One region of the Oscillibacter hominis genome, then DNA from elsewhere that is predicted to be linked to it. Evidence: riboswitches for the same ligand, from Rfam matches in the RefSeq annotation. Region 1 holds a riboswitch; the other holds the start of a gene.
What was found. Region 1 has a riboswitch for cyclic di-GMP ahead of H8790_RS04920 (S-layer homology domain-containing protein). Riboswitches for the same ligand answer to the same signal wherever they lie in the genome.

Region 1 (4,988 bases):
GTGAACGTGTGGCCGCCAAGGTCCAGGGTCATGCTTTTCCCGACTTTCAGCATGTCTCCGGAATCCGTATCCTTCAGCAGCTTGATGGTGGCGTTGTCCTCAGCCGCAGCCACTGCCTCGGCCAGGGTGCCATACTTGTTGGCACCGATCTGGGCCACCGCGCTGTTGCTGACCATGTAGCTGTAGCCTTCCTGATCGCTGGGCTGGACATAGTAGTTCTTTGCAAGGTACGTACTGTCCGGCTTGGCGGAGAAGTAGCCGCCGGTGATGGAAACGGTTTCCTCCACTTCAGTCTTCTCAGCAAACAGCATGCGGACCATTTGGCCGGCCTTGCTGGAGAAGCAGCCGCCCTGAATAGTCAGAGACAGAGGGAAGTTGTAGCCGCACTCCACATAGACGGCGTCACCGGTCAGATCGGAGATGCCGCTGGAAACAGCTGCGTCGGGAACCTCGGAGGTTTCCCGGGTTCCGGTGATTTTTGCGCCGTCCTCAATGATGACGTTGCCGCCCTTGATGCCAAGACCGGTGGAGCCGGTAATTTCCGTGCCGCTCTTGATGGTCAGAGAGCTGTTTTCCTGGCCGGGGAAGTAGACGCCTTCACCAGCGGTGGACGTGACCTTAACGCCGTCCAAGACCAGCTTGGCGCCGAGGACTTCGCCGTTCAGCACCACGCCGAAGTCATAACCGATGATTTCGCCGCCCGTGGCACTGTCCGTCAGCGTAATGTTGGCGTAATTGGGGGAGAGGGCTGACTGCTTTACAGGAATGATGCCAAATCCGTAGCTGGGTTCAGAAGAATTGGGGTTGGGGTCAGGACTGCCTAATTTATGGCCATTGAGGTCCAGCGTGTAGGTGGCGTAAGACAGGGCCTCAAAGTAGGAAGCCTCATCCTTTTGCATAACCACCACATCGTTGACCTGGCCGGAGGATGTGTCGTTCCGGCAAGCCACGGACAGGGCGTTGCCCAGAGTTTCGTAGCCTGTTCTGCCGATTGTGGCGCCAAAGCTGCTGGTTGCGGCTACCTTGCCGCTTGAGCTGCTCTGATCGCCGATGCTGTAGTTGTCGGGGATGTACTTGACAACCACGGCCCGCAGGGCTTCCGGCACGAATCCGGCCGTGATCTGCTTGCCCTCCATGGTAAAGCCACCGATGGTTCCATCGTTGACGGTCAGGGTTCCCACGTTGGACAGTTCAGCGCCCGTAGACACCAATTGGGCCAGAGAACCGTTGTAGGTCACCGACTTGTTCTGCGCATTGATGACCGTGTTTGCGGGCAGGGAGCCCAGTGTCACGTTCGCCAGCAGCAGGATGGGCTTACCGTCTGCCTGCGCGATTGCAACGTCGATGTCCATATAGGAGGTGCCGCCCTCCACATCGGCGGCATAGGCCACGGCGCCCTCTGCCGGAGCGGCGATAGCCTTGGGATATGTTTCCTTGGTGGCCGTGTCTGTATTGGCAACCACCATGTAGGGAGCCCTTACAAAGTCCGTGACGTTGCTGTTCGCGGTATAGAAGCCGCCGGTGACCTCCACATTGGCGGGCTTATTGCTGACCAGTGTGGTATCGCTATTGTAATAGCCGCCTTCCAGACGAATATGGCCGCCCGCGTTGTCTGGGTTACCATACATTTTTACAGAGCCTGCAACAGTTACGCCGCCCGTCATCACAAGGGTACCCTTGGAATTCCAGGTGATAGAAGCTGCTGGCTTTCCGGCGTTTGCGGTGATGGAGCCGCCGTTTACCGTAAAGGTGCCGCCGGCGTTGGAAACTGCGGCATAGATGGTTTCGAATGTTCCACCGCTCATCGTACAGTCCTTCAGCAGGACGTCATTGGAGTCAAGATTGATGGCATACGTGCTGGTGCCGCCTTTCACGGTACAGTTGTTCAGGCGCACCTGATCCGCTGTACCGTTGATTGCTGCACTGCCATTGCCTGTCATTTCAAAGGTACAGTTGTTCGCGGTCAGGGAACCGCCGGAGGAAAGCTTTACTGCGGACCCTGTGGAGCCTGTCAAAGTGCAGTCCGTTATCGTTACGGGAGCACTGATTGACAATCCGTCGCTTTTCTCATAAGATACGGTGCCGTTTTTCACAGTGATTTCTGCCTTCAAAGAATACCAGCCATATTCTTTTGCAATCAGAGAGTGTCCAGCCAGTTCGAGCGTGACTGCTTTATCGATCGCCACACTGTTGTCAGATGTTGTGGCAGTGACGTCAGCCAGCAGGATAATGGTGTTGCCGTCTTCGGCCGCAGCCACGGCCTCTTTCAGCGTGGCAAATTCCTTGTCGCCAATTTTAGCCTCATTGGCGGCCTCGGTCGGCTGGTCCTGTCCGCTCTGATAGGCCGCTCCGGCCTCTGCAAGGACAGACTCAGGCTCCTGGGTCTCCTCCACCGGTTCCATAACCTCTTCAGGCTCGGCCGGGGCTTCCGGCTCCTCCGCAAATACGGCGGTGGGCAGGAGGGAGAGCGCCAGACACAGGGCAAGGAATATGCTGAGCATCTTTTTCCTCATAAAAATTGTTCCACCTTTCTTCATTTCCTCTGTTCTCTTCTGCGGGAAGGGATGTTGAAATTGTTCGATAGAATCACCTCGCATAAAAAAGAGCTTGCCGCAAGTATCATTTGGCAAGCCTCGGGTCCATCCCGGAAGTGGGCAGCTGGCTGGCATACAAATTTGATTAGCCCCTATAGCATTGCGTCCCTGCTTTTCAACAGGTTTGCCAAATATTTTTATGCGGAATGCCGGCAGACGAAAGGGAGAGACTTTACGGTCCATTTACGCTTGGTAAAAGAAAACCGCCTCTTCCGCTGGCAAAGGCGATTACAATGCATGTTCAGATATAACTTTGCCAGCCCCAAATGGGTTTGGTCACTTGGCATACTCCTTATATTGCTTTTAATTATACAGGAAACGGGAGGGAAAAGTCAATAGCGCATGGGAAATTTGGGACAAGCAGGAGAGGAGAGGCGTGCGCAAAAATCAAAAACCCCGCCCCGGAAGGTTGCTTCCGGAGCGGGGCTCCATTACGCCTGATTTAGGTCCGCGCAGGCAAAGTATTTGCGAAGCGGTCTTTGCAGCAGCGCAAACGCCACGACGCATAAGATGGCGTCGGGCAGGGCCCAGGTCATGTTGTACAGGAAGGAGTAGACCCACTCGTTGGTCATGGCCATGCCTAAAAATTCTTCCGGCATATATTCGGCCCAGACCGTGGCGCCCACCACAAAGCTGGAGAGAAAGCGCAGGAAGGTGCCGATGACGGTGCCAAGATAGATGCCGCCTTTTTTCCCGTGGAAGAATCCCGCGCCTGCACCTAAGAGCGTGTAGGCCACCAGATAATCGGCGATCATGGTGGTCCAGGAGATGGCAATGCCATTTCCCAGGAAATACTGCATCAGCCCGTAGACGAACCCAACGCCGGTGCCCCAGGCCAGGCCATAGCGGAAGCAGAAGAAGATGATGGGCACCATGGCCAGGTCGATGGAGCCGCCGCTGGGCAGGGGCTCAATCTTGATGTAGCTGAGCACCTGGGCCAGGGCCAGCATGATGGCGGCCTCGCAGAGGCATTTGACCTTTGCATTTTGCATGGGGAGACAATCCTTTCGTGAATAGAGTCCAATTCCGTAAAAAAAATCCCGCATGGCGAGCCATGGGGCGTCGCAATGCGGTCAGCATACAATATCATCGCATTCCTACGCCGGCATTACCCGGATCAGGTTCGAGGGACTGGGCGGCGATACGCCCGATCTCAGCCGGCTTGCGCCAGCGCCCCTTGGAATTGTCGCATTTACTATAACAAAGGCGAATGGATTTGTCAAGGAGGACGACTTGTGGTAAACTGTACAAAACTGCAGGGAGGGATGGAATGAACGCCTGTTTTATTTTCGGGGCCGGGACAAATTACGGCCTATACTGCCGCCCTGAGGCCGGCGACTATGTGATCGCCGCCGACGCGGGGTATCTGACCTGCCAAAAGGAGGGAATCCGCCCGGACCTGCTGATCGGGGACTTTGACTCCATGGCGGAGCCGCCGGATTTTCCCAACCGGATGCGCCTTCCGGTGGAAAAGGATGATACGGACACCATGATGGCCGCAAAGATCGGTTTGGATAAGGGCTGTAAGGTATTTTACATTTACGGTGGGACCGGAGGGAAACGCCTGGACCACACCCTGTCCAATTTGCAGATGCTGCTCTTTTTGGACGGCAGAGGGGCCCGTGGGTATCTCTATGACGACGCGTTTGTCTACACGGCCCTGTGCAATAGCTCCCTGACCATTCCCAGAGGGCCGGAGTGGGGACTTTTGTCGGTTTTTTGTTTCGGGGCGCCTGCCACCGGCGTGGGGGAAGAGGGCGTCCAGTATCCGCTGAAGGACGCGGTGCTGACGCCGGAGTTCCCCCTGGGGGTCAGCAACCACATTGTGGCGGAAGAGGCAAAGATCACCGTGACCCAGGGCAGCCTCATCGTGGGATGGGAGCTGGAAAAGGCTAAAAGTTTTTTATGAATCCAAACAAATTGGAAGCATTTTCTCTTGCAGTCCCCGGTGAGGAATAGTATAATTGGATAAAAGAGCGCGGAGGAGAGCCTCCGCATCTGGCAAAAATAACGAACAGCGCTCCGCTGGGTAAGGAGATGGACGATGGCAACATTTACCGTGAACGGCCGCGTGGTCAGCGTGGAAAAAAATCAGAAGCTGCTGCGCTATCTGAGGGATGAACTGCATTTGACGTCCGTCAAGGACGGGTGCAGCGAGGGTGCCTGCGGCACCTGCCATGTGCTGATCGACGGGAAGGCCACCAAGGCCTGCATCCCCCAGACCGACAAGTTGGAAGGCAAGGCCATCGTGACCGTGGAGGGGTTGTCGGATTTTGAAAAAGAGGTCTATACCTATGCGTTCGGCAAGGCCGGCGCGGTCCAGTGCGGCTTCTGCATCCCGGGCATGGTGATCTCCGCCAAGGCGCTGTTGGACATGAACCCCGACCCCACGGA
Region 2 (4,988 bases), 150 kb from region 1:
AGGGATGGCTCTGCTCCACCGCCGTGTCCAGTGTCCAGGGCCCCGCCATGCGCAGCACCCTCAGTTCGGCCAGCGTGATGGGCTGGCCCACGCCGCCCTGAAGTGCATCGTTGTATCCCGGCCCATAGCCCCACAAGCACGCTTCCGCCGTACCTAAGGGAGCCACTCCGTACTGCCAGGAGCCGCCTTTGATCTCCGCCACGCTGTAGCAGCGCTCCGCACGAAGGCTGCCTCCGGTCACGGCGGCGATTCCCGCGGCGGTGTTTCTTGCCGTTACGGAGCCCGCGGCGTAGCAGTCTGTGATGGTGCCCCCTGTGCAGACCAGGGCGCCCGCGCTGCCGCGCTCCGCCGTCACCGTACAGTTTGCATAGGAAGAGGCGATGGTGCCGCTGTTTTCCACCACCAGCCCCGCCGCATTCCCCAAGCCCGAGGACACGGTTCCCGCCGCATAGCAGCCGGAAACCGATCCGCCGCTGCGGAAGATCAGTCCGCCGGAGGCTCCCTGGCCCTCCACATCGCACCGGGCCCAGGAGTCGATCACGTAGCCGCTGTTCAAAGAGACCAGTGCAGCGGCGGAGTCGCTTCCCGTCCCGGTGATGCTTCCCGTAACGCCGCAGCGCTCCACCCATCCGGTGTTGCTGTTTACCAGCGCAGCGCAGGCATCCAGCTGCCGGATATCCACCTCCTCCAGCAGGAGGTTTCGCAGCGTGCCGTTGTTCCAGAGGAACAGCGTATCCTGTAGGCCCGTGATCCGGTTGCCTCCTCCGTCCACCGTGCAGCCCAAATAGTTGTCGATCCGCGCCGTGGAAGCTCTGGCCTCAATGTCGTGGGTCTGCCGAAAGTTCCACCAGCTTCCGGCGTGGCCGCCGATGTTCTCCAGGTGCTCCGCCGTGCGAAGCTGGAAGGGCTCCTGCTCAGAGGGATAGAGGGTGTCCAGGGACAGCGCCGCTCCAAAATAGAGATTGAAGGTCAAGGTGCGTCCGGTCTTCGTCTCATAGACCGCCTTCCCAGGCAGCAGCAGTGGGCTGAGAAGCTCCTGCCCCCTGTCGCTGAGGGGGTGCAGGTCGCCGCTTGCCCCGCCCCATACCACCGCGACCGAAGGGTTCAAAACCGCGTCGCCGTATCCCTGGAACCATCCGTCCGCCGATTCACCCCTCAGCAAGAGAACGCCGTAACCGGCCTCCGCAATGGACTTCTCATTCCCGGCAAGGCTGTCTTTCAGCGTGTTTTCCCGGTCATATCCATAAAAGCCCCAGGAACCATCACCATACCGCTCATAATAGCAAAGGCCATAAGGCAGTTCCCACTCCACAGGGGCTTCCGTCTCCAGAGGCCAGTCGCCGTAGTGGTCCGACGTCACCATGGGGAAGGGGAATGCCAGCCCCCGCAGTTCGTGGCTGTGGGGATGGCTGTTGCGCACGCTGTTGTCCGCCCGCTCCAACTCCCCATAGGAGGCTGCCGTCAATCCGGCCTGACCGGCTTGGGGGAGGTCATCGTTATAGCCGCTCTGAACCAGGTAGACACATCCGCTTGCACTCAGCGCGCCCTTTCCGAAAAATGCGCCGGAGGCGGTTTGAGCCGTCACCTTGCCGTAGACACGGCAGTCGACACACCGAACCGTGCCGCCTGCATTGCCGATGGCGCCGCCGGCCTGGTCCTCCTCCGCCCGCTGGGCGGTGACCGGGGCGCTGAGCGCGGCGGTCACGGAGGCCGTGGTATAGCACTCCCTGAGTTCCAGTACTCCGCCTGCGCTGCAAAGCCCCGTCAGGCCGCCCACCCTTGAGTTGCCGGTGACCGAACCCGAGGCATAGGAACGCTCCACATGCAAGCCGCCGTCCACCTGGCCCACCAGGCCGCCGACGTACCAGTTTCCGGTGACGTCTATTGCCGAAAAGGAGTCTTTTATCCGCAGTGTGCCGCTTTCGCACCGGCCCGCCAGGCCGCCCACAGCGCTGCCCCGGGCCGTCACAGAACCGGAACTCCCCTGCCAGACGCCGCAGTTTTCCACCGCCGACTCCCCGCCGATGCTGCCGGCCAAGGCTCCCGCGTAACTCCCGGCGGCACTGACAGCCACATCCTTCATCCGCACATTGCGCACGGTGCACCCCCGCAGGGAACTGAACAACCCCACAGAGTCAGCGCCGGCGATCCGAAACCCCTCCAAAAGGTTCCCGCAGCCGTCATAGCTGGTGCCGCCGCTGAAGAGGGGCTCATTTACAATGGGGGAAAAGACGGACAGCGGCCGTTCCCCCGACGATGCGCCGGGCATCACAAGCTCCTGCCAATTGTCCGGGGCAAAAGCGATGTCCGCCGTCTGGCGGATGCTGGTTCCGGCCCGGCCCTCATAGCAGTCGCCGCGCAGGTTGTTCAAATGGCGCAGGCAGGCCACGTCCAACTCCACAGCGCCCTCCGCCTCCCGCTTCTGCGCAAAAAGGCTGTTCACCGCGATCCAGGTCTCGCCCCGCAGGACCTCTTCTTTTCCACTGTAGGTGATGACCGCCGTCACGGTCAGGTTGTCGCCCGGCGTCAAACGCCCCTCGGTGAGCTCCGCAAAATGCTCTCCCTGCCGCAGGCTGTCCAACAGCAGCCTCGTGGTCACCTCTCCCGTGGCAAGCACGCTGAACTCCGCGTCGCCGCCCGTGTAGCTGCGGCTCCAGCGGTGATCCGCCGCTCCGGACTCGTCGGCCACGGTGATCGTCAGCGTCAAATTCCTCTGGTCAATCACCGCCTCTTTCAGGCCGGCACAGTGAAACACTATGTAAAGATCCTCGCTGTTCACTGCCTCCAGCGTGGGCTTGAGCGCCGGGTTCTCCCCGGCGGCAGCAGCGGAAAAGCCGCCGTAATAGCCGATCTCCACCGCTTTGCGGTCCTCCCTGCTGCGGCTGGACAGGGCGGTGACCTCCGAATAGCGCAGCGGCCGCTCAGCATAAAAAAGCCCGTACAGGCTGCCGCCGGCCGGGTCCAACTCCAGCAGGAAGCTGCCCTCCGGTGCCAGCGTAGAAAGGGTCAGGCAGGCGTCGGGAAAGAGCTCCTCCGCCTGGGAGGAAGGGATGTAATAGAGTCCGGTCCAGGTGTCGTCCTCCGCATCCTGGGGCTTTGCTCCCAAAACCTCCAGGCTCTGCTCCGGCGTCAGGGCCGCCTGGAGGTCCGGCAGGGTGCCTGTGGCCTTTCGGACGGTCAGCTCATTCTGCACGGTGAGATACAGAGAACGGGCGGTGTCGTCCAGCTCCCGAAGCTTCAGGCTCTGGCGCAGTGTGAGCACGGATGGAATCGCGATGGACGCCAATACAACGACCAGCACAACGGCCAACAGCGCCTCCTGAAGGGTGAAGCCGCGATTTTCCCGATTGCCCATTGCTGCTTCCCTCCCACAAGCGTACGCCAACCACCCCGGCCGAAGTAAAAAACTGCCGCTGTTGAGTTGCAGCGACAGTTTTAACACGGTTTCACATCAATACAGGGAAAAATTAAAGTTCCCCAATTTCTGTGTTGCAGCTGGCTGTCGTAGATGTCTGACGATCCTATAGCTTTGCGTCGCCGGCTTTCGCCGGGTTTGCCCTACACATGGGTTTATGTTACCACGCAGGCTTTGAAATTTCAACTTAAATCTCTTGTTTCTTCTTTATTTTACAGCATTTCCCACGGCTCCATCCATGAAGATCACCCGATCTCACAGCCTCACTGCCCTTTATCACGGGGAAGCCCATAGAGATCGTGGGCCCAGCGGAGGATTTTTTCCTGGCAGGCGATCAGCCCCTCCCCCCGCAAAAGCTCCCGGAACAGGTCGTCGGCATCCATCTGTCCCTCCGACGCGTCGTGAAACTCCGACTCTGACATCTCCGGCACTTCCTTGATTCCCAGCGCGTCCACAAGCTCCAACAGCGTCAGTCTGGTCATATTGTCCCTCCCTTACATCATGCTCCTATTTTGGCTCAAGATGGGAAAACTATGCAAAAAAATCCCTCCCCGGAGGGAGGGATGTCTATTCGATCTGATCCAGTAAAAATGCGATGGCAAACCCGCCGAAAAAGCACACCGCCGCCCCAAGGGCCTCTCCGGCGCCTGTATAGGCCGTGGGGATGATCATGACTGTGGAGGCAATGACGATCCCCACCACCCCATGAAACGCCACCGAGTAATGGGCGCGGAACAGATAGCTCATCAGCCTGGACAGCAGCGCCACCGTCACCACCAATCCCGGAATCCAGGCGGTCATCACCACGATGTCCAGATTGGAGATACCCTCTGTCAGATGCTGGTAGAGCCCCAGGGACATCAGGATGGAGGCCGTGGTCATGCCGGGGATCACAATGCCCAGTCCCCAGAGGAATCCGCAGAAGGTGTACCACCAGAAGTTAGGCTCCACCTGCACGGTGGCAACATGGCCCACATAATAAAGCCCTGCCCCCATGGCAAGGGCACAGACTGTCAACGCCGCCCAGGAGGGCCATCCGCGGCCCTCCTTTCCCGCCTCCCGGAAAAGCGAGGGCATGGTGCCCACGATCAAACCGATAAAAAGCCAGGTGGCCAGCAGCTCCGAGGCGCTGAACAAGACGGCAATCAGCTTGGCAAAGCCGAAAAAGCCCAGCACCCAGCCCATCGCCACGGGCACGAACATCCGCCAGTATTTGCTCAGCCCCCGCTTGGGGTGGGTCAGAATTTCCATCATGGGGCGGTAGTAGCCAAACACCACGCACAGCACGCCGCCGCTGACGCCCGGCAAAATCGCGCCGCCGCCCATCAGTGCGCCGCAAATCAGCCCAAGAACCCAGTTTTTTTTCTCTTCCCTGTCGCTCATAGCGCGCCTTCCCAACGTATGATCTGTTTGTCCAGAAGTATAACAGGTTTTTTCACAAGTTTCAATTCCACTGCTGAAGAATGCGGCCCCGCCCTGCTTTTTTCTTTATTTTGTACAGAATCAAATATTTTGTACAAATCCGCCCCGCTATTTTTCAATTTTTGCGTGCAACACGCACAGTTGACAAATC

Region 2: linked by a shared signal. The riboswitch ahead of H8790_RS04245 (hypothetical protein) and the one ahead of H8790_RS04920 (S-layer homology domain-containing protein) in region 1 are both predicted to bind cyclic di-GMP.

Annotation. Positions count from the first base shown of each region.
Region 1 is NZ_CP060490.1:991,572-996,559, forward strand. Features, by position in the region: gene H8790_RS04920 (S-layer homology domain-containing protein) at 1-2,513, opposite strand, end outside; cyclic di-GMP riboswitch class I at 2,651-2,733, opposite strand; gene H8790_RS04925 (energy-coupled thiamine transporter ThiT) at 3,026-3,586, opposite strand; TPP riboswitch at 3,672-3,782, opposite strand; gene H8790_RS04930 (thiamine diphosphokinase) at 3,865-4,503, shown strand; gene xdh (selenium-dependent xanthine dehydrogenase) at 4,639-4,988, shown strand, end outside.
Region 2 is NZ_CP060490.1:846,061-851,048, reverse strand. Features, by position in the region: gene H8790_RS04245 (hypothetical protein) at 1-3,355, opposite strand, end outside; cyclic di-GMP riboswitch class I at 3,488-3,568, opposite strand; gene H8790_RS04240 (hypothetical protein) at 3,679-3,897, opposite strand; gene H8790_RS04235 (DUF368 domain-containing protein) at 3,983-4,798, opposite strand.